Regions from separate parts of the Mesorhizobium sp. M7A.F.Ca.US.002.01.1.1 genome, predicted to be linked through region 2. Evidence: riboswitches for the same ligand, from Rfam matches in the RefSeq annotation. Region 2 holds a riboswitch; each other region holds the start of a gene.
The links. A riboswitch is a leader RNA that binds a small molecule or an ion and turns the genes downstream of it on or off. The one in region 2 is predicted to bind cobalamin.

Region 1 (6,760 bases), on a different contig from region 2:
TGGCGCTCGCCGGGCCGCGTTTCTATGGCGGCGTGCTGGTCGACGACGTCTTCATGGGCGAAGGCGGCCGGCGCGAAGCCGACAGCCTCGACATCAGGCAGGCGCTGAAACTCTATCGCGTCGCCGACTATCTGCTGATCGCTCTGTTCGGGTTGGTTTCGGTCGTTGTCATCGTTGTGACTTAACCTCACCCTCCCCCGTCTGGGGAGGTTGAGGAACACTCAGAACTCGATCCCCTGCTGCGCTTTCACGCCGGCGGAAAAATGATGCTTGGTCACGCCCATTTCGGTGACGAGGTCTGCGGCCTCGACCAGCGCCGGCTTGGCGTTGCGGCCGGTGACAACGACATGCAGGCCCTCGCGCCGCGCTTTTAGCGCGCCAACCACTCTGTCGAGATCGAGATAGTCGTAGCGCAGCGCAATGTTCAATTCGTCGAGCACCAGCAGGCTGATCGACGGATCGGCCATCAGTTCGAGCACCTTGGCCCAGGCGGCTTCGGCGGCAGCGATGTCGCGCTTCAGATCCTGGGTTTCCCAGGTGAACCCCTCGCCCATCGCGTGCCACACGACACGGTCGCCGAAGGCGGCGAAGGCGTCCTTCTCGCCGGTGTGCCACTTGCCCTTGATGAACTGGACGACACCGACGCGCTTGCCGTAGCCGAGCATCCGCAGCGCCAGCCCGAAGGCGGCCGTGGTCTTGCCTTTGCCCGGGCCGGTGTTGACGATGAGCAATCCCTTCTCGACCGTCTTGCTCGCCACCTCGGCATCCTGCACCGCCTTGCGCTTGGCCATCTTGGCGCGGTGGCGCTCTTCGTCCTTATTGTCGATATCGGTCATATCATTTCACCTTGAGCGGCAGCCCCGCCACCATCAGCAGCACCGTATCGGCAATCGCCGCGACCTGCTGGTTGAGCCGGCCGGCGGCATCGCGAAAGCGGCGCGCCAGTGCATTGTCCGGCACGATGCCTTGGCCGACTTCATTGGACACCACGAACCAGGGTCCGCGCGGCCGCGACAACACCTCCGCCAATCGCCGGCATTCAAGGTCCAGATCGTGTTCGGCCAGCATATGGTTGGTCAGCCACAGCGTCAGGCAGTCGACAAGCACCGGCCGATCGTCCGGCAAGGCGGCAAGGGCGCCGGCGAGGTCGAGCGGTGCGTCGATGGTCGTCCAGCCTTCGCCGCGCCGCGACCGGTGCAACGCGATGCGCTCACGCATCTCGTCATCATAGGCTTGCGCCGTGGCGATATAGGTCCAGGGCGGCGGCAAGGCGGTCGCCAAAATTTCGGCGCGCGCGCTCTTGCCGGAGCGCGCACCGCCGATGAGGAAGGTCAGTGTCTTGCGATCAGGCAAAGCTGTCGCGCAGGCTGGTCGCGGTGCCGGTGAAGCGGCCGCGCACCACGCCGACAACCGCGCCGAGCACCAGCCAGAACACCAGATTGGTCACGGTCACCGCCACCACGAACTGGTGATGCAGCCCTTCCGGAATCGCCGTCTCGTAACTGTCGGGCTGCGGTGCCCCGACAACATGCGGTGCGACGATCAAAAGGACGGCAAGGATCGCCAGCGGCAGCGACTTGCGGAACGCGATCAGGCCGAGACCGGCAGCGGTTGCCGCCACCGTTGCCCACCACCAGATCTGGCGCTGGGTGAGATCGGCGGCCGGCATGGCCGGCAGTTCCGGCGGCAGGCCGAGGCCCGGTGCCAGCGTGAACACGGCAAAGCCGGCCAGGCCCCAGAACACGCCCTGGCGCCAACCACCGATGCCGCCGGCGAATTCGGAAACCGCGACCAGGATCAACCCGAAGCCGATGCCGGTGACGATGTTGGCAAGCACGCTGAAGGCGAAACGCTCGAAACCGTCTGCCGGCGCCCAGCCCTCGTCTTCCGCCGCAGCAGTCGCTTCGGCAGGGGCCGGAGCGGCTGTGCTCATGGCATTGCTATTCGTTGCTGCCGGAGCGGCATGGTCATGGTGATGCCCGCCGCCCGCCTGTTCGTAGACCTCCGCCTTCAGGATCAGCGGCACGGTCGCATAGGCCTGCATGCAGGCAAGAACGACGCCGGCCACGAGCCCTGCGATCGCCGCGATGAACACGACGTTGCGAAACAGGTTCATGATGTCAGCCCCTCGTCAGTGGCAGGGAAATGCCATCGAATGGCGATAGTCGTGAGCCGCATTGTGGACCGCATCGATATGCGAGAAGCCGACAAAGCCCATCACGAAAATGCCGAGCAGCGCGGCAAGCGCGAGCTGCATGAAGCGCGACTGCGAGGAGACGGAAGCGCCGAGGGAGACGGAAGCGGTAGTCATGTCTTGTCCTTTCGCCCTCCACCCGAGGGCATCGAAGTCAGTTTCCTGTCGCCGGCAGGTCTCCTGGCTCACGGATCAGCGTCCTTCCCCACCTTCCCGAAGAAAAATCTTCAGTGGCATATGGAGAGGACTACCGCACACAGTTGCGGGGGCAGCCACGGCATTGGGCGAAATCCGCCCTTACCGCATTCCCTCTTGGCTCCAAAATGGAACCGGCGACACCGGCGACTATAGGCAGAATCCTCGCGTCCGGCAAACCAAATTCCGCCGGCGACCGTTGCGAATGCGCCATGAAGGTCAAAGCGATTTCGGCAGATAGCGCCACGTCACGAAGCCGCAGACCGCCGCCAGCAGGCCCAGCGTGACGAACACCGAGCCCAGGCCGAAGAAGGCCAGCACCACCGAATAGACCAGCGGCGGCGTCAGCTCGGAAAAGTCGAGATAGGTGCGATAGACCGCCGCCATCTGCGATCTTTCATAGGAGCGCACCGAGCGCATGAAGGCGGTCGAGCCGAGCGCATCGAGCGCAATGGTGAAGAAGGCGCCGCAGAGCAAGAAGGCGCCGGTGAGCAGCGGCACGGTTTCGCCGACGAAGCCCGCCGCCAGAAGCGCGACCGACATGGCGAAATAGGCAAATGTCATGGTCCTGCGGCCGCCAAAGCGCTTTCCCGCCTTGCCCCAGAAAATCGCCATGAACAAAAGCGCGTTGCCGGCCGAAACCAGCAGGCCGCCGGCCAGCTTGCCCTCACCCGTAATGACCATGAACAGCGGCCCATAGACGAAGAACGTCGTCCAGAAACAGGAGCGCCCAAACGCGATCAGCCAGGCCAGCCTGAGCCTGGGCTGGGCGATGAAGCGGCCGATATTGGCGAGCGGATTGGCTGGTCGCGTCTTGCCGGGACGGATCGACGGGTTGTCGCCGAGCCGGTAGGTCCAGAACAATGCCAGCAGCGCTAACGCGAACACGGCCACCGCGCCATGCGCGGCATAGACGCCGAAGCGCGTGTAGAGGAAGATGCCGAGCGTCGGCCCACCGGTCCAGGCCAGCATCGACCACGCCATGCGCAGCGATTCGGCCTGCATGAAGTCGGTCTTGCGGATGTGGTCCATGATGTAGAGGTTGAGCGTGATCGACAGCGCGCTGGCTCCCATCACCCGGCACAGCATGCCGGCCAGTTGCCCGGCAAGCGTGTCGGTGACGAAGAACAGCGAGCCGATGGCCAGCAGGCAGGCGCCCGCCGTGTAGACCCAGCGCCGGGCGAAACGGCGGATCAGCATCGGCATGAACAATGTCACCGACAGGCCGAGCATCGCCACGACGGTGTAGAGGATCGAGACGATCTGCTCGTTGTGCAGGATCTCGTAAGCTTGGATCGGGATGACGCTCGACACCGTGGCGCGGGCGAAGGATTCGACCGCATAGAGCGAAGCGAAGGTGCGCGCGTCCGCGGCCTTGAGGGCCGGTAGCCAGATCGGATGGCGCACATGGGTGGACATTGCTTTCCCCGAAGCAGATTCACCGGGTCAAATCTGCCGTGGCGACCTCAGCGCCAATAAGAGGAAACCGACGTGCATCCGGCAAAAGCGAAGCCGGCCAAAGGCTTTCCGGCACTGGCCCAATGCCGCGGCTGATCCGGCGTTATCGGCAGGGTTGCCGGTCTTCTTTTGTCCTGGGCAACCGTGATAGTCCTCCAGCGGGGCTGAATCAGAATGCGAGACCATGAGCATCCAAACGCCGACCGCGCCCGTTCAGGATCGACCAAAGCGCATCGTCGCCATCGACATCGTGCGCGGCATCGCGCTGATCGCCATGGCAAGCTACCATTTCACCTGGGATCTGGAGTTCTTCGGCTACACCGATCCCGGCCTGACCGCCTTCGGCTGGTGGAAGATTTACGCGCGCTGCATCGCCTCGACCTTCCTGTTCTTGGTCGGCGTCAGCCTGTATCTCGCCCACGGCCGACAAATCCGCTGGAACGGCTTTTGGAAGCGGTTCGCCATGGTCGCCGGAGCCGCGATCGCGATTTCGGTCGTCACCCGCATAGCCACTCCGGACGGCTTCATCTTCTTCGGCATCTTGCACGAGATCGCGCTGGCCAGCCTGCTCGGTCTCGCCTTCCTGCGCCTGCCGGCGCTGCTGACGCTTGTCGTCGCCGCGCTCGTTATCGCCGCCCCCGTCTATCTGCGCTTCGAGGCCTTCGATCACCCATGGCTGTGGTGGGTCGGCCTGTCGGCGACCAATCCGCGCTCCAACGACTACGTTCCGCTGTTTCCGTGGTTCGGCGCCGTACTTGCGGGCATCGCGGTGACGAAACTCGCCGCAGGTGCCGGCCTGCTTGCCAGGCTTGCCAATCTGGCGCCCGGTCGCTTGGCCAACCCGCTGGTCTTCATCGGCCGGCACAGCCTGGCTTTCTATTTGATCCACCAGCCGCTGCTGATCGGCTGCGTCTGGCTGTTCTCGCAGATCATGCCGGCGCAGGTCGAAACCCCGCAGGTGAATTTCCTCAAAACCTGTCAGCTGTCCTGCGAGCAGTCGCGCGACACCGAGTTCTGTACGAGCTACTGTGTCTGCATGCTCGATACGCTCGAGGGCGAGTCCACGCTTGATAGGCTCTACAACAACGATCAGACTGCGGAGTGGAAAGCGCATTTGTCCGATCTCGCCGGCATGTGCACCGCCAAGACCGACAGCAAGTTGATGGAGGGAGGGGCCGAATGACCGAGAACCAGCCGAAGCCGGGGCTCATACCGTGGCCGCCGCTGATCTACATCGCCGCCATCGCCGTCAGCATCGCACTGGGCCTGCTCTATCCCCTGCCCTGGATCGGCGACCTGCTGGGCGATATCCTGTTCGCGGCCGGCTGGGTGGCGCTGTTTGCCGTCGCCGCACTCTGGTTCACCGCGATCCGCACCATGATCCGGGCCAAGACCACGCTCAACCCCAACGCTGTACCCGATCACCTGGTCACCACGGGTCCCTTCGGCGTCACCCGCAATCCGATGTATCTGGCCAACACGCTGCTGTTGATCGGCGTCGCCTTTGTCTCGGGCATCGTGTGGTTCCTGCCGCTGGCGTTCATCGCCGCCTATGCCACGCAGAAGGTGGCGATCGAAGGCGAGGAAAAGGTGCTGGCGGCAAAATTCGGCAAGAAATACCGCGACTACGCCAAACGCGTGCGCCGCTGGATTTGAGCTGGCTTTCAAGCGGCCAATCTCCCCCTCGTGGGGGAGATGTCCGGCAGGAGAGAGGGGGGCGCTGTCCCTCAAACTCTCTGCCTAGGTATTCACGCCAAGCTCCACCAGCCGCTCCACACAAGACTCCTCGGCCTGGTCGAGTTCAGCCAGCGTCTCCTCGAGGTCGCGGCGTTTCTGCCGGAGATCCTCGCGCTTTTCCTCGATGCGCTTGATCATCAGGTTGAGCTGGCCGACTTCGCCGGGCGGCTCCTTGTACATCTGGATGATTTCGCGAATCTCGTTGATCGAGAAGCCAAGCCTTTTGCCGCGCATGATCTGGCGAATGAGCTGCCGGTCGGAGGGGCGAAACAGCCGCGTGCGGCCGCGCCGCACCGGCTGCACCAGTCCTTCGTCCTCGTAAAAGCGCAGCGTCCGCGTCGACACGTCGAACTCGCGGGTCAACTCGGTGATCGAATAATATTCTCGCATTGCCACTCCCACACGCCGAAACACCGGGGCGATCGCCATGGCGGCGTCACCCTTCTGTCCCGAACCAAAACCCATGCCATGCCGGAATCGACATGGCGCCCCGCGCGAGCCTCGCACGGCATTTACGTAAAAGTCAATTGAGCCAAAAGGCGTGCCTTCAGGGCACGCCGAACCACCACGTGGCAATGCCGAGAAATGCAAAGAAACCGACGACGTCGGTAACCGTGGTGACGAAGACCGCCGAAGCGACCGCCGGATCGACCTTGAAACGATCGAGCAGCAGCGGGATCAGGATGCCGGCCAGGGCGGCCACGAACATGTTGATGATCATCGCCGCCGCGATGATCCCGCCCAGATTGGGATCACGGAACCAGGCTGCCGCGACGATGCCGATCAGGATGGCGAAGACGATGCCGTTGATGAAGCCGACACCCATCTCGCGGCGAATGATGCGGCCGGCATTGTAGATGTCGAGATCCCTGGTCGCCAACGCCCGCACGGTGACGGTCATGGTTTGCGAGCCGGCATTGCCGCCCATGCCCGCGACGATCGGCATCAGCACCGCCAGTGCCACGATGTGTTCGATCGTGCGGTCGAACAGGCTGATCACCGACGCCGCCAGGAACGCGGTCAGAAGGTTGATCAGCAGCCACGGAACGCGTGAGCGCGAGGTCGAAAAGATGCTGTCGGAAAGCTCTTCGTCGCCGACGCCGCCCATGCGCATCAGATCTTCCTCGGCCTCCTGCTGGATGACGTCGACGACATCGTCGATGGTCAGAACGCCAA
Region 2 (7,086 bases):
CGCGAAACGTCCGCCAATGCGTAAAGACGCCCGCTGTCCCGGGATGACGGCCGAGATAGGCCAGTTGCTGTTCGATCTTGTCCGGCAGCCACAAATCGTCGGCATCGAGCGTCGCGATGAGCGGCGTCGAGAGTGCCGCAATGCCACGGGTCGTTGCGCTGCCGGGTCCGGTATTGTCCTGTCGCAGCACCGTCACCGGCAGGTTCATCGCATCGATCACCGCGGCCGTATCGTCGGTCGAACCGTCATCGACCACGACGATGGCCTCCGCCTTTGCCGCCTGGGCCAGAACGGAGTTCAGGGCAGCGCCTATGGTGGCGGCCGCGTTGAAAGCCGGAATGACGACGCCGTAGCCTCCCATAAAAGAAACCGCCACTGCGCGAGATCCTTGAAGTCGAAAATCCCCTCCACCCGGCGCAAGCTGGGGTCGGCCCGGCGACGCTTCATCGACTTGTGAATGGCGCGCATGAACTCGCGAAAGGGCACATCGGCTTCCTTGGTCATGTTGCCGGGATGACGCCTGTAATAGAGAGCCACCGTATCGGGCATAACGTATTTTGCCTGGCTCTCAAAGATACGCAACAGATAGTCGGTGTCCTCGGCCTGTTTGAAATCCTCGTCGAAACCACCGGTGCGCTCGATGAGGTCTCGCGCGAAGATCCCGGCGGACAGGTGGATCCCCCGCACGGTGATGGAGTGGCTGTCGGCGGCCGGTTCCAGTGTCTCGCCATCTATCTTGTCGACCAGCGTCATGCGCGAATAGGTCAGCTCGAGGCCAGGATCCTCTTCGAAGCAGGCGAGATCCGCCTTGAAGCGGCCTATCGGGGAGATGTCGTCCGAATCGAGAAACGACACCAGACGCGTCTGCGGCAGCAACTGCTTCAGCCCGGCATTGCGCGCCTTGGTGACCCCGCCATTGATCTGCTGGAAAAGACGAATGCATGGGGCCTCGTCGATTAACGACCGTACGACGGCTGCCGAGCCATCGGTCGACCCGTCGTCGATGACGATGATGTCGAGATCGATGTCTTCGCGCTGCCTGAGCAACGAGCGCAGCGCCAGGCCAACGAATTGTTCGCGATTGTAGACCGGCATGATGACGCTCAGCCTCATCGGCGTCTCCAGCAGCGTTGCGGGCTTGGCTGATCCGAGCCGATTGTGTCGAGCATCATGGCATCCGCCAATCGGCGGGACTCTTCAATTCGAAGATGCCCTGGACCTCTCGCCGTGACGGATCGGCCTTGCGCCGCCGCATCGACTTGTGGATTGCACGCAAGTGGTTGCGGACCCTGCCGCTATGTTCCTTGGTGACATTTCCGGCGTGGCGTCGGTAGTAGATCGCGACGGTGTTCGGCAATTCGTAGCGCGGACCGGTTTCGAAGACTCGCAACAGATAATCCGTGTCCTCGGACTGCTCAAAGTCCTCGTCGAAATGGCCGATGCGATCGACAAGCGTTCGACTGAAGAGAGCGGTGCTCAGCGAAATTCCGCGAAGCGTCATGGTACAGCAGTCCGCCTCCGGCTCGAGCTTCTCGTCGTCGATCCGGTCGACCAGCGTCATCAGCGAATAGGTTAGCTCAAGCCCGGAGGTAGCCTCGAAGCGGGCGAGATCGGCCTTGAACCGTCCGGCCAGCGAGATGTCGTCAGAATCCAGGAATGACACGAACTCCGCATCCGGCGGCAGTTGCCGCAGCCCGGCGTTGCGCGCCCTGGCCACGCCCATGTTCGATTGCTGGAAGAGTCGGATGCAGGGGTTTTCGCGCATCATCGAGCGTACGGCCTCAGCAGAGCCGTCGGTCGAACCGTCGTCGATGACGATGATGTCGAGATCGGCGGCGTCCCGCTGCCGCACCAGCGAGCGCAATGCCGAAACGACATAGCGCTCACGGTTGTAGACGGGCATTATCACGCTCAGTTTCACGAAGCGCCCCGCACAAGAAAGTCCGCAATCGTGCCGGCTATCTCCTGTGGCTGCGTCCCCAGCGACAGACGATAGCACGGCAGCAGGCGGGTCAGGTCGCTGAAGAAGCGAAAGCCGCTCTCCCGCTCGCCCGGCATCTGCGCTATGCCGGACGGCGCCAAGGCAATCATGGCATCCCTGCGCGACACCGGCACGATCGAACTTGCCTCGCCTCCGCCGATATGTGGCACCACCAGCGCAACGATGTCCAGAGTTTCGGGCACCGGCCGTGGCGCAATGTCGTCAATGTGAAAAGCATGCTTGCCTTGCCAGTTGAGCGGACCGTGCGCCTTCAGCCGGTGCTTCAGCCCAAGTCGCGCGAATCCCTGGGGATCCTGCTTGAGTGTTGAAAACAACGGGCGGGCAGTCACGCCGTTGGAGAGGTCGACCAGCACATAATCGTCGCCGACGCTGTCCAGCCCGTGGAGGAGGCCGGCGGCGACGGTCCCGGATTTCCCGGCGCCGCCCGCGCCGGCCAGCAGTACGCCCCTGCCTTTGGTGCCGAGCGTCCCCGCATGGGCCAGCCGCATGCCACGTGCCGCATATTCCCAATGGAGGAAGGGGCGCAGCGGCGCTCCCGGCTCCCACGGTGGAAAGGCATCGGCCGAGGCCATCAATTGCACGCCAACGCGACGTTGCGGATCATAGAACTGCCAGAAATCCAGGTCATGGAAATGGTTGCCGCGCAATCCGGCTTCCGCCAGCCTGGTGGCGAAGCCATGCTGCGTGAAGGGTCCTTGGCCCCATCTGGCCGGTGCCGCGATGCCGTCAATGCCGGGATGTGCGACGAAGATGCGGCAGATGTCGGCAGGCGCTCGGTTGTCCGCAGCCGTGACAAAGCCATGAGCGAAGGCATCCGCCAACGCGCCGGCACTCACATGAGTGGTCAACTCCAGATGCGGCAAGCCCACCTTGCAGGTCAGTGGATAATGCGCGGCGCTGCTCTGCGCTTGCGCCAGGACATGACGTGCGTAGTCAGTCAGGTTTTCGAGAGTGACGTTTGGCATGGTCTGCCTGTTCCGGAGCTGTCCGGCAACGAGAGCCTGGCGGGCGCCTCAGTTGGCCTGCTTCACTGCGGGCCAGCCGAGGGGCTCCTCGACCTCGTGGATGGGATCGACGACAATGAGGTCGGCAAGGTCGTCATGGATGTCGACCTTGAGGGGCTCGCCGGCAGCGGCGAGCTGAGCCAGCAATTCGCTGGGAACCGGTCTTGCCACGCCATCGGTTGCGGCCGCCAGCAAACCGAATTCGAGCAATTGTGAAACAAAGCCGTCAATCGCGGCGGCATCGAGGGCGCCAATCCCGGTCGCGGCGCCGACCAGTTCGGAGGCAGGCACGCCGGACGACAGTGCATCCCAAAGCCTGCTGCCTGAATCAGAGAAGCCGAAATATTTACCGGTGGTCAGGTCGAGAACGACGGCTTCGCCATCGAAGGATTCAAAGACGATATCCTTGCTGGCAATGGCATATACGCCGGATTGTCGCATGTTTGCTCCCCGCCGAAGCAGGCCGCGGAGATGATCTTCGGCCCCTACGGTCAACCCCACCGTTGCAGGCGTCTAACCATTTGCAGGGTTTTTGGCAAGATGGCGTAGGCCCGGCCGAGCGCAGCTGCAGGCCGCGCGGGCATGGACAGTCTCTGACCGTGCCTGCCGGTCACGCCTCGATTTCAAGCGCCGAAAGCGGCTTCGAGCAACAGGCGAGGATAAAGCCGTCCTCGATTTCGTGATCGAGGATGCCGCCATTGTGGCTCATCTCGACGTCGCCCGCGACCTTCCTCACCTTGCAGGTGCCGCACAGGCCGAACTCGCAGGCGGCGGGAATCCGCACCCCCGAGGCGCGTGCCGTCTGCAGCACCGTCTGGCCGGCGACGCATTCGGCATCGACATCGGAATGCGAGAACCGGATCGGTGTCACGGCCTCCACGGTGGCAGCGGCGCCGTCTTCCGCCGGCGGCGAGAACGGCGCCGGGATCTCCTCCACGGCAGGCGCGGCAAAGCTTTCCTGATGGTATTTCGTCATGTCGAAGCCGGCTGCGTCCAGCATGCCACGCACGGCGCGCATGAAAGGATCGGGGCCGCAGCAGAAAATCTCGCGCTCGCGGAAATCGGGCGCCAGCAATGGCAGCCGGATCGCGTCGATGCGGCCCATATGGCCGAACCAGCCCTCGCGGCTCGACCGCTCCTCGATCATGAAGCCGAGCGACAGCCCAGGCATGCGGCTGCCGAGCAGTTCGAGCTCCTTGCGGAAAATGATCTCTTCCGGGCGGCGCGCGCAGTTGACGAAGCCGACATCGGTCCATGGCGCGCAGTCGTTCAGCCAGCGCAGCATCGACATCATCGGCGTCACGCCGGAACCGGCCGAAATGAACAGATATTTGGCGGCCGGGTGGCTATGCAGCGAGAAGTCGCCGGTCGGCCCATAGGCCTTGACGTGCGAACCGGGCGTCAGATGGTCGAACATCCAGCGCGTACCGGTGCTGCCCGCCTGCGCCTTGACCGTCACCGCGATCGAGAACGGCCGCGACGGCGAGGACGACAGCGTGTAGGTGCGCATCAGCGGCCCGTCCGATGTCGGCAGTTCCAGAGTCACGAACTGCCCCGGTTTGTAGCGGAACCAGGTCTGGTTGTCGGAGCGGAAGGTGAAGGTCTTCACGTCAGGCGCTTCGTCGCTGACGCCGATCACTTCCAGCACCTGCAGCCTGTCGTTCCAGGGCGTCATCTGGTCGAGATGGCGATAGAGGCCAAGGTCCGTCATCGCATTCATCCTCTTATCCCCTGGGCTAGGCGACGCTGCGCAGGGCCGGCCGGCCGCCTTCGGCAAGGCGCGGCCCGATGAACGACGCGTACCACTCGACGAACTGGATCACGCCGCCCTCATGCAGCTCCGAATAGGGGCCTGGTTCATAGGCAGGCGACAGGATGCCGAAGGCGTTTTCCTCGACGATGCGGCGGTCCTGGTCGTTGGTCTCGGTCCAGACATGGGTGAGCTCAGCGAGGTCGTAGTCGACGCCTTCGACCGCATCCTTGTGGACGAGCCATTTCGTTGTCACCGCGGTTTCCGTGGCACTGATCGGCAGCACGCGGAAGGTAACGGCGTGGTCGCCGAGGATATGGTTCCAGGTCGTCGGATAGTGATAGAGCAGCAAGGAGCCGATGCGGTCGGTTGAAACGCTGTCGGACAGGTTCTTCTGGACCGCCCGTTTTCCCGTCATGGTGTAGCTGACGGCATCGCGCAGCAAGGGCGCGCGGGTGGCGCGGTACTGCCCTGCCGGATCGATGCGGAATTTGCTCGGCAAGCCTGATGCCTCGCATCTGGCCCAGTGTGCGACCATTTCAGGGTCGCTGTCGGCGCCATGGACGCCGGTTATGGTTGGAGCCTCGGGGAAGGTCTTGCACAACTCGGGATGATTGGCGGCGCAGTGGTAGCACTCGCGGTTGTTTTCCCAGACCAGCTTCCAGTTGCCCTTCTCGACGATCGTGCTCTCGAAGGCGATCTTTGCTTCACGCAGCCGGTGCGGCAAAAGATAGGGTTCGATCATCGCCCGCATCGGCGCGAAATCTGCCGGTTCCTTGGCCAGGCAGATGAAGATGTAGCCGCCGACGCTCTCGCAGGCGACCGGCTTCAGGCCGAAATCACTCTTGTCGAAACCGTCGGCCATCTGGCGGGCAAACAGCAGGCGGCCGTCCAGCTCGTAGGTCCACTGATGATACGGGCAGACGAGCTTTGCCGCGGTACCCTTCTCCGTGTTGCACACGCGGCTGCCGCGATGGCGGCAGGAATTGTGGAAGGCGTTGATCTTGCCGTGCTGGTCGCGGACAAGGACGACCGGATAATCGCCGACCTGCACGGTGATGTAGCTGCCCGGCTTCGGCAGTTCGCAATCATGGCCGATGAACAGCCAGTCGCGATACCAGATCAGCTCCATGTCGAGCTTGAAGTAGTCCGGATCGGTGTAGAAGGGCTGCTCCAGCGAAAAGCCTTGCCGGCGCCCCTTCAGGAGCCTCAGCATGTCGTTGCGGATATCCATGTCCTGTCCTCGTTTCTAAGGACTGAACTGGTGGTGATGGAGGAAGGATTGAAACACAGGCCGGCTGTGTGCCGGACATGCGCTATCCACCTCTTGACCGCCCACCGCGATCAGTCGAGTCTAAAAATCTCGGGCTGGTTTCCGGGCTCTGGAGTTGTCCTTGCGGACCATCGCGACACCTTCCCAGGCGGTTGCCCAGTGGTCTCCCGTTGCGACTTGAACTCCACCACCGTTGCGGGGGCAGCGCCGGATTCTGACCGGCTTCCCAATTCTCCGCCTCGTCGTCACGAAGCGGCACCTGAGATGGTATGATCTAACCACGATCGCGGGCGCGCCGTCGGCATGAAAACGACATCGTATCCATGCGGCGCGACACGGCATGCGAAACGCTACTGCAGCTCGTCGCGGGCCGAGATCCCACCTCCCGGGCGGCCATTTGCCGGCTGCGATCTTTCCGAATCCGACCCTTCGCGGGGGGTCAAAAAAGGTTAATGGTTTCGAAAAGTGACTATTAGCTCGCCCTAAAATCGAACCGAACGGTTCGTTTCTGTTGACGGTGCGTGCAGGACGGTGTGAACGCTGGGCCTCTGAAACAGTCAGTGATCCATCAGGTGGCTACACCTAACACACTGATATGAAGAAGAAAAATGCATCCTTAGATTCCATTGGCACAATTTCAAGGTGGGGATTCATGGTCCACACGGAACAACTTCGTGATTGGAAAAGACGACCTTGCCCTCCCACATCGGGGCTGTCCGAACGACGCGATTTCATTTCCAAGACACGCCGCTAGACGGACGGAAAAAAGACGATACTGGAGTACCAAAAATGAAAAAGATCATTCTCACTGCCGCAGCCCTTCTGGCCATTTCCGGCAGCGCCTTCGCTGGTAGCGACCACTACGGTTCGAACGCCGCGGCAGCCACTGCTGTCGACAGCTCGTACACCGCTTCGACCAAGAAGTCGGAACCGGCTGCTCAGGCGCCTGCCCAGGGTGCTGACCGCAACCTCTTCGGCAACAACTAACAGCCGATTCCCAGTTTTCCGGTCGACGGCGGGCTCGCCCGCCGCCCTGGCGAAATTCAGACATTCAGGA
Region 3 (7,086 bases), on a different contig from region 2:
ATCACGATCTAGCAGGGCGCCGTTGAAAAACGGCCAAGAGACACGGTAAGCAAAGCGCCAAACGGCAGCGTAAACAACGCGTTAAGAACGTTGGCCGGCAAACTGATTCAAGTCACTGAGACTTTGATTCAGGCGCGCTGGGCGCGAACCGTATGCCCGAGCGCGACGAACACGGTGCGCACGATGCCGGCAGCATCGAGCCCGGCATCGGCATACATCTTTTCCGGCTTGGCGTGGTCGGTAAACACGTCGGGCAGCACCAGCGGGCGCACCTTCAGGCCGCTTTCCAGCAGGCCTTCATGGGCGAGGAACTGCAGCACATGGCTGGCGAAGCCGCCGACGGCGCCCTCCTCCACCGTCACCAGAACCTCATGCGAGCGGGCCAGCCGCCGGATCAGATCCTCGTCGAGCGGCTTGGCGAAACGGGCGTCGGCGACCGTGGTGGAAAGCCCGGCAGCCCCTAGCTCCTCGGCGGCGATCAGGCAATCCTGCAGCCGTGTGCCGAAGGACAGCAATGCTACCTTGGTGCCCTCCCTGACGATGCGGCCCTTGCCGATTTCGAGCACGGAGCCACGCTCCGGCATGTCGACGCCAACGCCATTGCCGCGCGGATAGCGAAAGGCGATCGGGCCGTCATCATAGCTTGCCGCGGTGCGTACCATGTGGCGCAGCTCCGCCTCGTCGGCCGCCGCCATCACCACGAAGCCCGGCAGTGTCGCCAGGAAGGTGGTGTCGAAGGCGCCGCAATGGGTGGCGCCATCGGCGCCGACGAAGCCGGCGCGGTCGATGGGAAAGCGCACCGGTAATTTCTGGATGGCGACGTCGTGGACGACCTGGTCGTAGGCGCGCTGCAGGAAGGTGGAATAGATGGCCGCGAACGGCTTGTAGCCTTCGGTGGCGAGGCCGGCGGCGAAGGTCACCGCGTGCTGTTCGGCGATGCCGACATCGAAGGTCCTCGACGGGAACGCTTCGCCGAACAGGTCGAGGCCGGTACCGCTCGGCATGGCTGCGGTGACGGCGACGATGCGGTCGTCCTCGCGGCCCTCCTGGACCAGGCTTTCGGCGAACACCTTGGTGTAGGCCGGTGCGTTGGCCGGCGCCTTGGCCTGCGCGCCGGTGATGACGTCGAACTTGTTGACGCCGTGATATTTGTCGGCGGCGGCTTCCGCCGGCGCATAGCCCTTGCCCTTCTGGGTGACGACATGGATGAGCACCGGGCCTTCGCCATTGTCTCGGACATTTTTCAGGACCGGGATCAGATGTTCCAGATTGTGGCCGTCGATCGGGCCGATGTGATAGAAGCCGAGTTCCTCGAACAGCGTGCCGCCGGTGACGTAGCCACGTGCATGCTCGACCGCCCTTGTGATCGCACGATCCGCGCGCTTGCCGAGATAAGACGTCAGTTTTTTGCCGAAATCGCGCAGGCCGATATAGGCCTTGCCGGAGGCCAGCCGCGCCAGATAGGCGCTCATGGCGCCGGTTGGCGGCGCGATCGACATGTCGTTGTCGTTGAGAATGACGATCAGCCGTGCATCGAGTGCGCCGGCATTGTTCATCGCCTCGTAGGCCATGCCGGCAGACATGGCGCCGTCGCCGATGACGGCGATGACATTGTTGCGGCCGCCGGAGAGATCGCGGGCCGCGGCCATGCCGAGGCCGGCCGATATCGATGTCGAGGAGTGGGCAGCGCCGAAGGGATCGTACTCGCTCTCGGCGCGGCGGGTGAAGCCGGACAGGCCGCCTTCCTGGCGCAGCGTGCGGATACGGTCGCGGCGGCCGGTCAGGATCTTGTGCGGATAGGCCTGGTGGCCGACATCCCAGATCAGCCGATCATCGGGGGTGTTGAAGACATAGTGCAGCGCCACTGTCAGCTCGACCACGCCAAGGCCGGCGCCCAGATGACCACCCGTGCGGGATACCGCGTCGACCAGCTCGGCGCGAAGCTCGGACGCCAGTTGCGGCAGCTCACTCTCGGCAAGCGTGCGCAGGTCGGCCGGGATGCGGGTCTTGTCGAGAAGCGGCGTATGCGGCGTTGCGTTCACGGTGCTCAGGCTTTCGGTTGATGGGCGAAATAGGCCGCCGGCCGGCGAAAGTAAATGCGTGTCAGTGACGCGGATCAGACTGTGGTCTTTTGCTTCTATGCAGGTCGTTTCCCCAAAACCGGGCCACTTTGGGCGACAGGCATCAGCTTTCCGGCAGCGGAATGAACTCTTCCTCGTCTCCTGGAACGATGTCGAAGCGGCCTGTCTTCCATTCCTCTTTCGCCTGTTCGATACGCTCTTTCGACGACGAGACGAAATTCCACCAGATGTAACGCTTCGAACCAAGAGAGGCGCCGCCGAACAGCATGAAATGCGCCCCGGTCTGCGACGACACGACGATCTCGTCACCGGGACGGAAGACCAGCAGCCGTTCGGCTGGGAACACATCGCCCGAAATCGAGACCTCGCCTTCCAGCGTGTAAATGGCGCGCTCTTCCGCATCGGCAGGGATTTTCACGCTGGCGCCGGGCGCCAGGCGCAGGTCGGCGTAGAGCGTCTCCGAATCGGCCCTGACCGGGGACCGTAATCCTTGGAAATCGCCGATGATGAGGCGCCCGTTGACGCCTTCGGCATCAATCTCGGGAAGCCTGAGCGCTCCTGTGTTCTCGAACACAGGAGCCACCTCTTCCTTGTCGTCCGGCAGCGCCAGCCATGTCTGCAGGCCGGATATCGACATCGGCGCGCCACGCAGTTCCTCCGGCGTACGCTCCGAATGGACGATGCCGCGGCCGGCGGTCATCAAATTCACGTCGCCGGGCTGAATGACCATTTCGGTGCCGAGGGAGTCGCGGTGCCGGATCTTGCCGTCGAACAGATAGGTGACCGTCGACAGTCCGATATGCGGATGCGGACGGACGTCCAGCGCCTGGCCGGCCCGCAGGATCGCGGGACCCATGCGGTCGAAGAAGATGAACGGACCGACCAACCGCCTTTTTGCCGTTGGCAGGGCACGGCGCACCTGAAAACCACCGATGTCCTTGGCGTTCGGAACGACCATCAATTCGATCTGATCGCTGGCGAACGCATCGCCCACCTCAGGGTCTTTCCCGGGGAAGAAGCTCATGGACTCTCCTTGTCGGTGGTCGAAGGCCGCCTGGCCGCATCAGGCAAAGCGGATGGCCGCCTTTGCCCGCAGCTTGGCCGCCACCTCTTCGCGATTGCGCGGATGCTGATGGGTTTCCAGGGAATCGAGCAGTTCGCGCGCCGAGGCCGCGATGGCGTCGACGGCATGATCGAAGGCGTGCTGGTTCTGCTTCGAGGGTCGCGTCGTTCCGCTCAGCTTGCGGACGAACTGAAGGGCCGCGTCGCGCACCTCGTCATTGGTTGCCGGCGGATCAAAATTGAACAGGGTCTTGATGTTTCTGCACATCGCTTCCGTATCTCCTCTTGTCCTTGAGCTGTTTCAATCGGAACGAGTTATAGCCTCGATCATGATCATGTCCAAAAACCGGTGAGGCGAGGCCATCGTTCGGACCGGCCTCAATCCGCGTCGAGCGGCTCCGTTCCAACCGGCTTGCCGTCGCGCGACAGCCTGATCTTCTCGACCTTGTCCTCGGCGGCCTTCAGCAGCCGGTCGCAATGCGCCTTCAGCGCCTCGCCACGTTCATAGATCCTGATCGACTGGTCGAGCGGCACGTCGCCACGCTCCAGATCATCGACGATCTTCTCCAGCGCATCGAGTGCCTGCTCGAAGCTCATCGCCTTGACGTCTTCGTTGGTCTCACCAGCCATCATTCATCCTTTCATCAGTCGCCCGACATGGGCGGCGACCGAAAATGCCAATCCCTGCAGATCGTAGCCGCCCTCGAGCAGGCTTACGAGCCGGTTGCCGCTGTGGCGTGCCGCGCGCTGCATCAACTGGCCGGTCGCCCAGTCGAAATCATCCTCGGTCAGATTGATCTCGGCCAGCGGATCGCGGTGGTGCGCGTCGAACCCGGCCGAAATGATGATCAGGTCGGGCGCGAAATTGTCGAGCGCGGGCAGGACGCGCGACAGGAAGGCATCGCGAAACACTTCGCTGCCGGTCTGCGGCGCCAGCGGTGCGTTGACGATATTGCCGGCGCCCGTTTCGGTCTTCGCTCCGGTGCCGGGATAAAGCGGCATCTGGTGTGTCGAGCAATAGAGCACCGAGGGATCGTCCCAGAAAATATCCTGCGTGCCATTGCCGTGATGCACGTCCCAGTCGACGATGGCAACGCGCTCGACACCGTGTTTCTTCTGCGCATAACGCGCCGCGATCGCCGCCGTGTTGAACAGGCAGAAGCCCATGGCCGTGGTCTTTTCGGCATGATGGCCGGGCGGCCGGGCGGCGACGAAGACGTTGTCGGCGCGGCCCGAAAAGACATCATCGACGGCGGCGTTGGCGGCGCCGATCGCGGTGATCGCCGCTTGCCAGCTCTTCGGACTGGCAGTGGTGTCGGCATCGATGCGGGCAATCCCCTCGTCGGGGATGGCGGCGCGCACGCGGGCGACGAAATCGGCGGGATGCGCGTAGAGGATGGTGGCCTCGTCGCCTTCCGGCGCCTGGATACGATCGAGCGCGGCAAAGGCTTCCTCATCGAGCACGCGCTCGATGGCGCGCAGGCGGTCGGGCCGCTCGGGATGTCCGGGCGGCGTGAGATGCTCGAGGAAGATCGGATGCGTGTAGAGACGGGTGGTCATCGTCCTAATCTAGTGACCCCGATCGACAAAGGCCATGCACGGGCGGCCGATGACTGGGGAAAATCGCGCCTGCGTCCATTCGTGTCGCCGCAGGCATTGGCCCCGCCGGCGCTTCGGCGTAAAGTCCTTGGTACTGCCTGGTGCCCGCCGCAAGCGGGAGAATCGGGAACACGGTTGAATTCCGTGGCGTGCCCAACGCTGTGAGGGGGACCGCGCCGGTAAATGCCACTGTCGATGACGGGAAGGCACCGGACGCGGGTTGATCCCAAGCCAGAAGACCGGCCTGGCAGGCATCGTCATCCGCATGGTCGGGCGGGTGGCATCAGAGCGACGTGCGTCCATTTGGACGCACAGCGTACGCTCTGACCGTTTTGAATCTGCAATCGCAAGGGGACAAGCGATGCCGGAACATATGACCGCTGCCATTGACGATGGATTCGACCAGAATGCGCGCGATGCGGTCTATCGCGCCATGTTCACGCGGCGCGACGTGCGCAGCCATTTCCTGCCCAACGCGATCGATGACGACGTGCTGGCGCGGCTGCTGCTTGCCGCCCATCACGCGCCATCGGTCGGCTTCATGCAGCCATGGAATTTCATTGTCATTCGCGATGCCGGACGACGAGCGGAGGTGCGCGACCTGTTCCTGGCCGCGCGCGAGCAGGAACTGCCGGCGATCGAGGCGGAAAAACAGGCGCTGTACCGCAAGCTCAAGCTGGAAGGCATCTGCGAAAGCGCGCTCAACATCTGCATCACTTGCGACCGGCAGCGCTCGAAGGGTTCGCCGCTGGGACGCTGGCACAATCCGGAGATGGATCTCTACAGCACCGTCTGCGCGGTGCAGAATTTCTGGCTGGCCGCGCGTGCCGAGGGCGTTGGCGTCGGCTGGGTGAGCATCATCGAGGCTGAGGCGCTGAAGCGGCTGTTGGCCATTCCGGATCACGTAACGCCAATCGCCTATCTCTGCGTCGGCCGTGTTTCCGAGTTCGCTTCCAAACCGGACCTTGAAACGCATGGTTGGGGACGGCGGCTGCCGCTGCCGGAACTGATCATGAGCGAGACGTTTTCCGGGCAAGGCGAGGCACAGCTCAAGTCCACCGTGGCGCGCCTCAACACCGTTTCTGCCTCACCAGACACCACCTGCCCGGCCGATCAGGGTGTGGCGCCGGCCGTACCCCAGCGCGAACCGCCGAAGGAGGCGAGCGCCTTGTCCTTGAGCTCCCTGAACTTCGACGACGCCTCGGCCAACCGGGCGTCCCAGGCCGGATCCGGCACCTGGCCCGCGATGGTCTTGAAATAGACCTGCATCAGGCAAGCGATGGCGAAAGGCTCGATGAAGGCCGCCTTGAACGCCCAGGCGAAGACGATGGCGAGCACGAAGGCCCAGCCGGCGAGCTGGCCGGGCATCAGGAACAGAATGGCGCCGGCAGGCGCCAGCATCATCAGAAAGATGACGAACGACACGCCCCACATGATGACCGCCAGCCAGACGGCGTTCTTGACCATGACCTTGCCGTTCTGGGCATAGAGCACGACGCCTTGGCGCGCCGTCTCGAAGGGTGAGGCTGAATTGATGCGGATGTTGTAGCCGAGGATGATCTCGTCGACATAGGTCAGCGACAGGCGGATCACCGTGTTGATGAAGGAGACCAGGCCGCTCAGGCCCGGTATCGGCAGGAAGGCGGCGATACCGCCGAGCAGGCCGGTGATGGCGCGGATGGCACCCTTGACGAGTTGGTCGACGACGAAAAGGATATTGGCCTCGGCAAAACGCTGGGTGACGACATCCCTGGCGTAGGCGATCTGGTCCTGACCGCCGGGAATGTCGCGGCCGTCGATCAGATGAACCATGACGGCGATGTGGCCGGCCTTGACGATATAGAGGATGTATTCACGGATCCAGTAGACCGCGATCGAGACGATGCCAAACCCGACCACGCCGCCCCACAGGGCAAAGGACATGGGCCCGTCGGGATCGGTGGAGATATGGCCGACACCATAGCCGACCGAGGCACCGGTGCCGGTCGCCATGATGTAGGCCAGCGTGATGCCGAAATAGACGATCATACGAAAGACGATGAACGGCCAGGTCCGCATCATGATGGACACCGACCGGCCGATCTCGAAATCCCACATGTGCCCCGAATCTCCGCCTCAGAGATGGTGGAAGAGGATGAACTCAACCCGACGATTGTCAATTGCCGGCCCTGGCACCACAGGGCGACGAATTCTGGGCAACGGTTTTCTTTCGCAGCCTTTCGCCGGCGCATTGTCTGACGGAGCATCAAACGAAAAACCCGCCTGTGCGGCGGGTCACCGGCGCAAATCACCACCATGGACGAATATGTACCTTAGCTGAGGGCAGGTGTCGAGAAAAAATTCC
Region 4 (7,086 bases), on a different contig from region 2:
GCCAAATCCCATTGCGGCCGGCAGCCCATCAGCGCCAGGCCTTGAGCGATCTCCTCGCCGCCGGTGCGCAGCGATGCCGAGCCCCAGAGATCGATGACCAGCGAGCGTGGCCAGTCGCCATGCGACTGCATGTAGCCGCGCACGACTTCCTCCGCCGCTGCCCTGCCCAAATCATAGGCGGTCGGCGTCGGCATGGTGCGCGGGTCCGAGGTGAACAAATTGCGGCCGGTGGGCAAGACGTCCGAGCGGCCGCGCGCAGGCGCGCCGGCCGGACCGGCCTTGACGTGGCCGCCATCGAGCGCGGCAAGCAGCGCCGCCTTCTCGGCTTCAGCGCTCTGGCGGCGCATGGCGTCGGGCTCATCCTCCGGAGCGCGGCCATAGATATGCAGCCCGTCCTTGATGGCGAAATCCTTGAGATCGCAAAGCCAGGCGTCGATGCGGCGCAGCGCCTCGTCCGGCGCGTCGGTCGTGGCGACGCCGGCTTCGGAGGCGAGACCGGTTTTTTGCGCGGTGTCGACGATCAGTTTCGCCAGTCGGTCACGGCGGCGACGGTCGAGCCCGTCGGCCTGGGCATATTCATCGACCAGCCGCTCGAGCTTGTGCTGGTTTTCGTTCAGCCCGGCGCCGGTCAGCGGTGGCGGCAAATGGCCAAGGGTGACGGCGGCAATGCGCCGCTTGGCCTGCGCCGCTTCGCCCGGGTTGGAGACGATGAAGGGATAGATGACGGGCAGGGGACCGGTGACGATCTCCGGAAAGCAGTTTTCCGACAGAGCAACGGTTTTGCCCGGCAGCCATTCAAGCGTGCCATGGGCGCCGACATGGACCAGCGCGTGGACGCCGAGCGACTTGCGCAGCCAGAGGCCGAAGGCGATCAGCGCATGGCGCGGGGGCAGCGTCGGGTCGTGGTAGTCGGCGCGGCGGTCGACGGAGCGGCCGCGGTCGGGGGCGAGGGCGATGGTGACGTTGCCGAAGGTGGCGGCGCGGAAGGGGAAGCTTCCGCGCAAACCTGTTTCGTCTTCCGCTTTGCCCCAAGCGGCTTCGACCGCAGTGATTGCCGCAGTCGGCAACTCCGTCGAGAAGGCAATGTAGTTATCTAAGGCCAATCCAGTATCGCTGGCTTCCAGCAAATCCAGCAACCCACGCGGCGTCTGCGGAATCCCCTCAATCACATAGCCCTGCTCCTTCAGGTCATGCAGCATGGCGAGCACGCTGGACGGCACGTCGAGGCCCACGGCATAGCCGGTTCGACCAGGGGCACTGGGATAATCCGGGATCAGGATCGCCAGCTTGCGCCCGGCGCGGGGTGTCTCCTGCAACTTGATGAAGGCCGCGACGCGGTCAGCGACCTGCGCCACGCGATCCGGTTCCGGCCGGTTGGCGAAGGCGCGGTGGCCAAGCGCGGGATCGGTCTCGGTCTCGCCCTTGAAGGAAATGGCGCCGGCGAGGACGCGGCCGTCGAGTTCGGGCAGCACGACATGCATGGCGAGGTCGGCGGGTGCCAGGCCACGCTGGTTGTTTTGCCAGATGTCGCGGCGGGTGGTGGCGACGATGACCTGGAAGACAGGCACGCCGGCGCGGTCGAACAGCGTTTCGATGCCGGGTTCGGCGCCTGAGGCGAAAGCGGTCGCGGTGATGATGGCGGCGGGCTTCAGCGCCGTCAGTGCTGTTTGCACGAATGCCAGGGATGCCGGGTCCTTGAGGCTGGAGACGAAGATCGGGACTGGGTCGATGCCGCGCTGCCGCAGCGCTTCAACAAGCGCATCGATGGGCGCGACATCGGCGGCCAGCAGCATCGAGCGATAGACCAGGATGGGGATGATAGGAGCGTTGACGTTGTAAGCGCCAGCATTCGATAAGTCCGGCTTCTCCACAACTCCACATCCAGGCACGTAAAAACCAGCTTTCGGCACCACCACCGGGCCGATAACTTCCGCATCCGACCCCGCCAGCCGCGCCAATTTCCGCACCAGTGCGCTCATATTCGCCGGGCCGCCCTCGCGGAAATAGTCGAGCAGGCCGTCCAACTCCTCGCGCGGCAGCGTCGAGGCTTCGATCAGGCGCAGATCCTCGTCGCGGCATTCGCCGGGCAGCAGCGCCAGTTTTATGCCGCGTTCGCGGGCGGTCGAGGCAAGCTGGTCGCAGCCGTAGCGCCACCAGTCGTAGCCGCCGAGGATGCGCACGAGGATGATCTTGGCATGGCGGGCGACGCTGTCGACCCAGAGGTCGACGGACATGGGATGGCGCAGGTCGCGCAGTGCGGCCAGCCGCATCGAGGGCAGGCGGTCGGCATCGGTCCTCCACGCCGCCGCCAGTCCGGCGAGGTCGCTGTCGGTGAAGGACAGCGCCACGATATCCGCCGGCGTCTGCCGCAGATCGACCGGCTCGGCGAGGTCGTCGAGCGAGGCGGATGTCGTGGTTAGGATGTGCATCGCAATCCGTGTCCGAAATCAGCCGGCGAGTATACGCTCGATCGCCGGGCGGTTCAGCCCTTTCAGGCCGATGACGACGAGGCGCGAGCGGCGGTCGTCCTGCGCGGTCCAGGCGCGGTCATAGTAATGATTGACGAGGGGCCCGACGGCCTGCAGCAGCAGCCGCATCGGCTTGCCGCCGACCTCGACGAAGCCTTTTACACGCAGCACGTTCTCTTCCTCGGCGACGGTGGCGACGCGTTTTGCCAGTTCATCGGGATTGGCGACCGAGGCTATGTCGACAATGAAGGTGTCGAAGTCGTCATGCTCGTGGTCGAAGGCGCCGTCATGATGGGATTTGCGGTTCTCGATGTCGTCCTCGACGGCGAGACCGAGCCCGAGCAGCACGGAGGGATCGACCTTGCCATGCGAGGTCGGCACGATCTTCACTGCGCGGGCGGAGTGTTCGCCAATGATGGCATTGGCGCGGGCGGTGCCGGCGGCGTCCATCAGGTCGCTCTTCGACAGGATGATCAGGTCGGCGCAGGCGATCTGGTCCTCGAACAGTTCTTCCACCGGATCGTCGTGGTCGAGCGTCTCGTCCCCGGCGCGCTGCGCCTGGAGGGCCTCCATGTCGTTGGCGACGCGGCCTTCGGCCAATGCCGGTCCGTCGACCACGGCGATGACGCCATCGACGGTCACCCGGCTTTTCACGCTCGGCCACTGAAAGGCCTGGACCAGCGGCTTGGGCAGTGCCAGGCCCGAGGTTTCGATCAGGATATGGTCGACCTTCGGCGTCAGCGACAGGATTTGGTCGAGCGCCGGGACGAAATCATCGGCGACAGTGCAGCAGATACAGCCATTGGCCAGTTCTACGATGTTTTCCTCGGGGCAGGTGTCGATACCGCATCCCTTGAGGATCTCGCCATCGATGCCGATGTCGCCGAATTCGTTGACGATGATGGCGATGCGCTTGCCGCCGGCGTTTTCCAGGAGATGGCGGACCAGCGTCGTCTTGCCGGCGCCGAGGAAGCCGGTGACGACGGTGCAGGGAACGCGGGATACGGAAGTGGTCATGGTCAATCCTTCAGCATGTCGATGGGTGGAATGCGGGCCACGAGGCCGCGCTTGAGGCTATCGGGGCGGCCACGCCACGGGATCAGGCCATCTTTCGAGGTGGCGAAGAGCTTTGCGCCTGTCACGAGGTCGGCGCCGCTGGTCGCGGTCAGGTCGCCGAAGACATAGCTCCAGCAGCCGTCGCGCAGGATCGCGGCGCTGAGGCGCCGCTTGCAATTGCCAAGGCATTCGACGCTGCGGATGCGGATATCGTCGCCAGCGGCGGCGCGGCGCGTGTCGTCCGTCAGCAACTCGCCGGCGCGGGGATGAGCGTCGGAGCCGGTCTCATTGCGGCAGGAGCCGCAGACGATGATGGTGACGCCGGCCAAGGCATCATCATGGCCGGACGAAATATCCGCTGTGCCAGCCGAAAAACTGCTGTCGTGGTCCAAAGATCGGGCTCCTTGCCCGGAAACCCGCCGGGCGATCGGATTCTACAGTCGCAGACGGCAGGTCTCCTGGCTCGCGAGTCATCGCCTTGGGTAGCCGCCTTCCCGGGAATTCCCAGTGGTTTTCGGCCTTGGCTCTTCGCTTACAGTTGCGGGGACAGCCGCGGATTTGGGATTTTGCCCCGCACCGCATTCCCTCTTAGCCCTTGCCGTTGCGGGCAAGGGACCATCTGGAACCGGATTTAGGCTTTTGCGGGCGGCGGTGTCAACGCGAGCTTACGACACCGCTATGTCGGCCAGCGCCGGCCCCAAATCCCCGGCAGGCGTCACTTCGATGCGTTCGAGCCCGAGCCAACCCTGCATCTGCTTCAATTCCTCGAACAGCTCCGCAGCGGTTTCAGGCGGCGCACCGGGCTCCGCATAGGCTGCATGGACGCGCAGTATGCTGGCCGGGCGATCGGCCTTGAGGTCGACGCGTGCCACGATCCTGTCGCCGAGCAGGAACGGCAGGACATAATAGCCGTATTGCCGCTTGTCGGCCGGCGTGTAGATCTCAATGCGGTAGTGGAAGTCGAACAGCCGCTCTGTGCGCGAGCGTTCGAAGACGACAGGATCGAACGGCGCCAGCAGGGCGCGGGCCTCGATCTTGCGCGGCAGACGCGCGTCTTTATGAAGATAGGCGGGCTTGTCCCACCCTTCGACGCGCACCGGCAGCAACTCGCCCGTTTCAACCAGTTCCTCCAGCCGGCCTTTCATATCGGCCGGCGACAGGCGGAAATAATCGCGCAAATCGCCTGAAGTCGCCACGCCGTGGGCGCGGGCGGAAATGCGCAGCAATTCGCGGTGCGCGTCCTCAGGCGTCGGCACCGGCAGGTCGAGGATCGCCTGCGGCAGCACGCGCTCGGGCAGGTCATAGAAGCGCTCGAAACCGCGGCGGTGCGCCGTGGTGATGCGGCCGGCCCAGAACAGCCATTCGAAGGCGTGTTTGGCATGGCTCCAGCCCCACCAGCCGCCCGAACCTTTCTGGCCCTCCAGCGCGGAAGCGGCGATCGGGCCGCGCTCGGCGACCTCGCGGTAGATCTCTTCGATGTAGGCGGCGTGCTCGCGGCCCCATTTGGCGAGACCCAGATACATTTCCTCGCCCCGCTCGGCGCGCTGCATGCGCCAGCGCATCAGCGGGTATGTCTCGACCGGCAGGAAGGAGGCCTCGTGCGCCCAATATTCGAAAACCATGCGCTTGCGCGTCACGGCCGCGTTGTCGAGCAGCGAGAACGGGTAGGGGCCAAGGCGCGAATAGAGCGGCATATAATGAGCGCGCACCACCGCGCTGACGGAATCGATCTGCAACAGGCCGGTGCGGGAGAGCGTGCGGGCAAAATGCCGGCGGTCGGGCGTGCCGGTCGGGCGAGGATCGAGGAACCCTTGGGCGGCAAGGGCGATGCGCCGGGCCATCGGGAGCGAGATCTTTTCCTTCATGCAGGTATCACTTTGACGTGTTTTGACCGAGGGTCGAATGGCTGATTCCAACCCATGCTAGCAGGGTTTTGGCGGCATCCATGTCAGGAGGGAAAAGTGGAGTAAAAAGCGAAGGAAATCAAACAGGAGCGGATCGGACCAGTTTGCCGCGATATGCCGTCCAGGTCGATGTTTTGAACAAGGTTTGACTTGCTTCGCTGGAAGTGCTGCGCTAACCCTCGCCGCGTTGCAGCATAGGCCCTTAAAACGGTTCAGCGGTTAAACTGTCACGCTTCCGCATTAGGGTCCGGTGCTGTAATCAACGTGGATTGGCGCCAACGGAAAGCCGAGCATGAACGCACTCTTGAGCTCATACCTGCCCATCGTCCTGTTCATAGGCGTGGCGCTGGTTGTCGGCCTGGCGCTGCTGGCCGCGCCCTTCCTGGTGGCCTACCGCAATCCCGATCCCGAAAAGCTTTCCGCCTACGAGTGCGGTTTCAACTCGTTCGACGACGCCCGCATGAAGTTCGACATCCGTTTCTACCTGGTGTCGATCCTGTTCATCATCTTCGACCTGGAAGTAGCCTTCCTGTTTCCGTGGGCGGTGTCGTTTTCGAAGATCGGCATGCTCGGTTTCTGGTCGATGATGGTTTTTTTGGCGGTGCTGACCATCGGCTTTGCCTATGAATGGAAAAAAGGAGCGCTGGAATGGGATTGAACGACAGTTCAGGCACCCTCGTCGCGCCGAAGCCCAAGGGCATCATCGATCCCAACACCGGCAGGCCGGTGGGGGAGGACGATCCCTTCTTCCTCGAGATCAACAACGAGTTGGCCGACAAGGGCTTTCTGGTCACTTCGACCGAGGCGCTCATCACCTGGGCGCGCAGCGGGTCGCTGATGTTCATGACGTTCGGCCTCGCCTGCTGCGCGGTCGAGATGATCCACACCTCGATGCCGCGCTATGATTCGGAGCGGTTCGGCGTCGCGCCGCGTGCGTCTCCGCGCCAGTCCGACATCATGATCGTCGCCGGCACGCTGACCAACAAGATGGCGCCGGCGCTGCGCAAGGTCTACGACCAGATGCCGGAGCCGCGCTACGTCATCTCGATGGGCTCCTGCGCCAATGGCGGCGGCTATTACCACTATTCCTATTCGGTGGTGCGCGGCTGCGACCGCATCGTGCCGGTCGACATCTATGTGCCCGGCTGCCCGCCGAGCGCCGAAGCGCTGCTCTACGGCATTCTTCTCTTGCAGAAGAAGATCCGCCGCACCGGCACGATCGAACGGTAAATCCATGACCGCATCCCTGAGCGAACTGTCGACCTATCTCGGCGAGAAGCTGATCGGCCGCGTGAACGAGGCTGATATCGCCTATGGCGAACTCACCATCCATGTCGAGCCGCGCGATCTGGTCGAGGTGATGACCTTCCTGCGCGACGACGCGCGCTGCCAGTTCATCTCGATCATCGATGTCTGCGGCGCCGACTATCCGTCGCGGGCCAAGCGTTTCGACGTCGTCTATCACCTGTTGTCGCCGAAGCAGAATGTGCGCATCCGCGTCAAGGTGCAGGCCGACGAGGAAACCATGGTGCCGTCGATCACCGGCGTCTATCCCGGCGCCGACTGGTTCGAACGCGAGACCTACGATCTCTACGGCGTTTTGTTCTCCGGCCATCCCGACCTGCGCCGCCTGCTGACCGACTATGGCTTCGAAGGCC

Region 1: it holds a riboswitch for cobalamin, as region 2 does, so the genes downstream of both, EN932_RS23800 (CbtB domain-containing protein) here and EN932_RS18585 (aromatic ring-hydroxylating dioxygenase subunit alpha) in region 2, are expected to answer to the same signal.
Region 3: it holds a riboswitch for cobalamin, as region 2 does, so the genes downstream of both, bluB (5,6-dimethylbenzimidazole synthase) here and EN932_RS18585 (aromatic ring-hydroxylating dioxygenase subunit alpha) in region 2, are expected to answer to the same signal.
Region 4: it holds a riboswitch for cobalamin, as region 2 does, so the genes downstream of both, EN932_RS20655 (DUF1636 family protein) here and EN932_RS18585 (aromatic ring-hydroxylating dioxygenase subunit alpha) in region 2, are expected to answer to the same signal.

Annotation. Positions count from the first base shown of each region.
Region 1 covers NZ_RZQE01000290.1:906-7,665, forward strand. Annotated here, with positions in the region: gene cbiB (adenosylcobinamide-phosphate synthase CbiB) at 1-185, shown strand, start outside; gene cobO (cob(I)yrinic acid a,c-diamide adenosyltransferase) at 222-836, opposite strand; gene cobU (bifunctional adenosylcobinamide kinase/adenosylcobinamide-phosphate guanylyltransferase) at 838-1,353, opposite strand; gene EN932_RS23795 (CbtA family protein) at 1,346-2,116, opposite strand; gene EN932_RS23800 (CbtB domain-containing protein) at 2,132-2,311, opposite strand; cobalamin riboswitch at 2,347-2,543, opposite strand; gene EN932_RS23805 (MFS transporter) at 2,609-3,808, opposite strand; gene EN932_RS23810 (DUF1624 domain-containing protein) at 4,032-5,030, shown strand; gene EN932_RS23815 (isoprenylcysteine carboxylmethyltransferase family protein) at 5,027-5,503, shown strand; gene EN932_RS23820 (MerR family DNA-binding transcriptional regulator) at 5,588-5,974, opposite strand; partial or broken gene EN932_RS23825 (magnesium transporter) at 6,132-6,760, opposite strand, start outside.
Region 2 covers NZ_RZQE01000183.1:3,702-10,787, forward strand. Annotated here, with positions in the region: gene EN932_RS18555 (glycosyltransferase family A protein) at 1-376, opposite strand, end outside; gene EN932_RS18560 (glycosyltransferase family A protein) at 310-1,113, opposite strand; gene EN932_RS18565 (glycosyltransferase family A protein) at 1,169-1,921, opposite strand; gene EN932_RS18570 (serine kinase) at 1,918-2,967, opposite strand; gene EN932_RS18575 (PqqD family protein) at 3,016-3,447, opposite strand; gene EN932_RS18580 (hybrid-cluster NAD(P)-dependent oxidoreductase) at 3,617-4,717, opposite strand; gene EN932_RS18585 (aromatic ring-hydroxylating dioxygenase subunit alpha) at 4,743-5,990, opposite strand; cobalamin riboswitch at 6,105-6,307, opposite strand; gene EN932_RS18590 (DUF680 domain-containing protein) at 6,819-7,016, shown strand.
Region 3 covers NZ_RZQE01000115.1:3,837-10,922, reverse strand. Annotated here, with positions in the region: gene dxs (1-deoxy-D-xylulose-5-phosphate synthase) at 129-2,042, opposite strand; gene EN932_RS14145 (pirin family protein) at 2,185-3,105, opposite strand; gene EN932_RS14140 (DUF2277 domain-containing protein) at 3,145-3,411, opposite strand; gene EN932_RS14135 (exodeoxyribonuclease VII small subunit) at 3,522-3,773, opposite strand; gene EN932_RS14130 (histone deacetylase family protein) at 3,777-4,703, opposite strand; cobalamin riboswitch at 4,825-5,005, shown strand; partial or broken gene bluB (5,6-dimethylbenzimidazole synthase) at 5,008-5,733, shown strand; gene EN932_RS14120 (hypothetical protein) at 5,856-6,839, opposite strand.
Region 4 covers NZ_RZQE01000222.1:374-7,459, reverse strand. Annotated here, with positions in the region: gene cobN (cobaltochelatase subunit CobN) at 1-2,429, opposite strand, end outside; gene cobW (cobalamin biosynthesis protein CobW) at 2,448-3,485, opposite strand; gene EN932_RS20655 (DUF1636 family protein) at 3,488-3,916, opposite strand; cobalamin riboswitch at 3,955-4,159, opposite strand; gene EN932_RS20650 (winged helix-turn-helix domain-containing protein) at 4,190-5,389, opposite strand; gene EN932_RS20645 (NADH-quinone oxidoreductase subunit A) at 5,721-6,086, shown strand; gene EN932_RS20640 (NADH-quinone oxidoreductase subunit B) at 6,077-6,658, shown strand; gene EN932_RS20635 (NADH-quinone oxidoreductase subunit C) at 6,663-7,086, shown strand, end outside.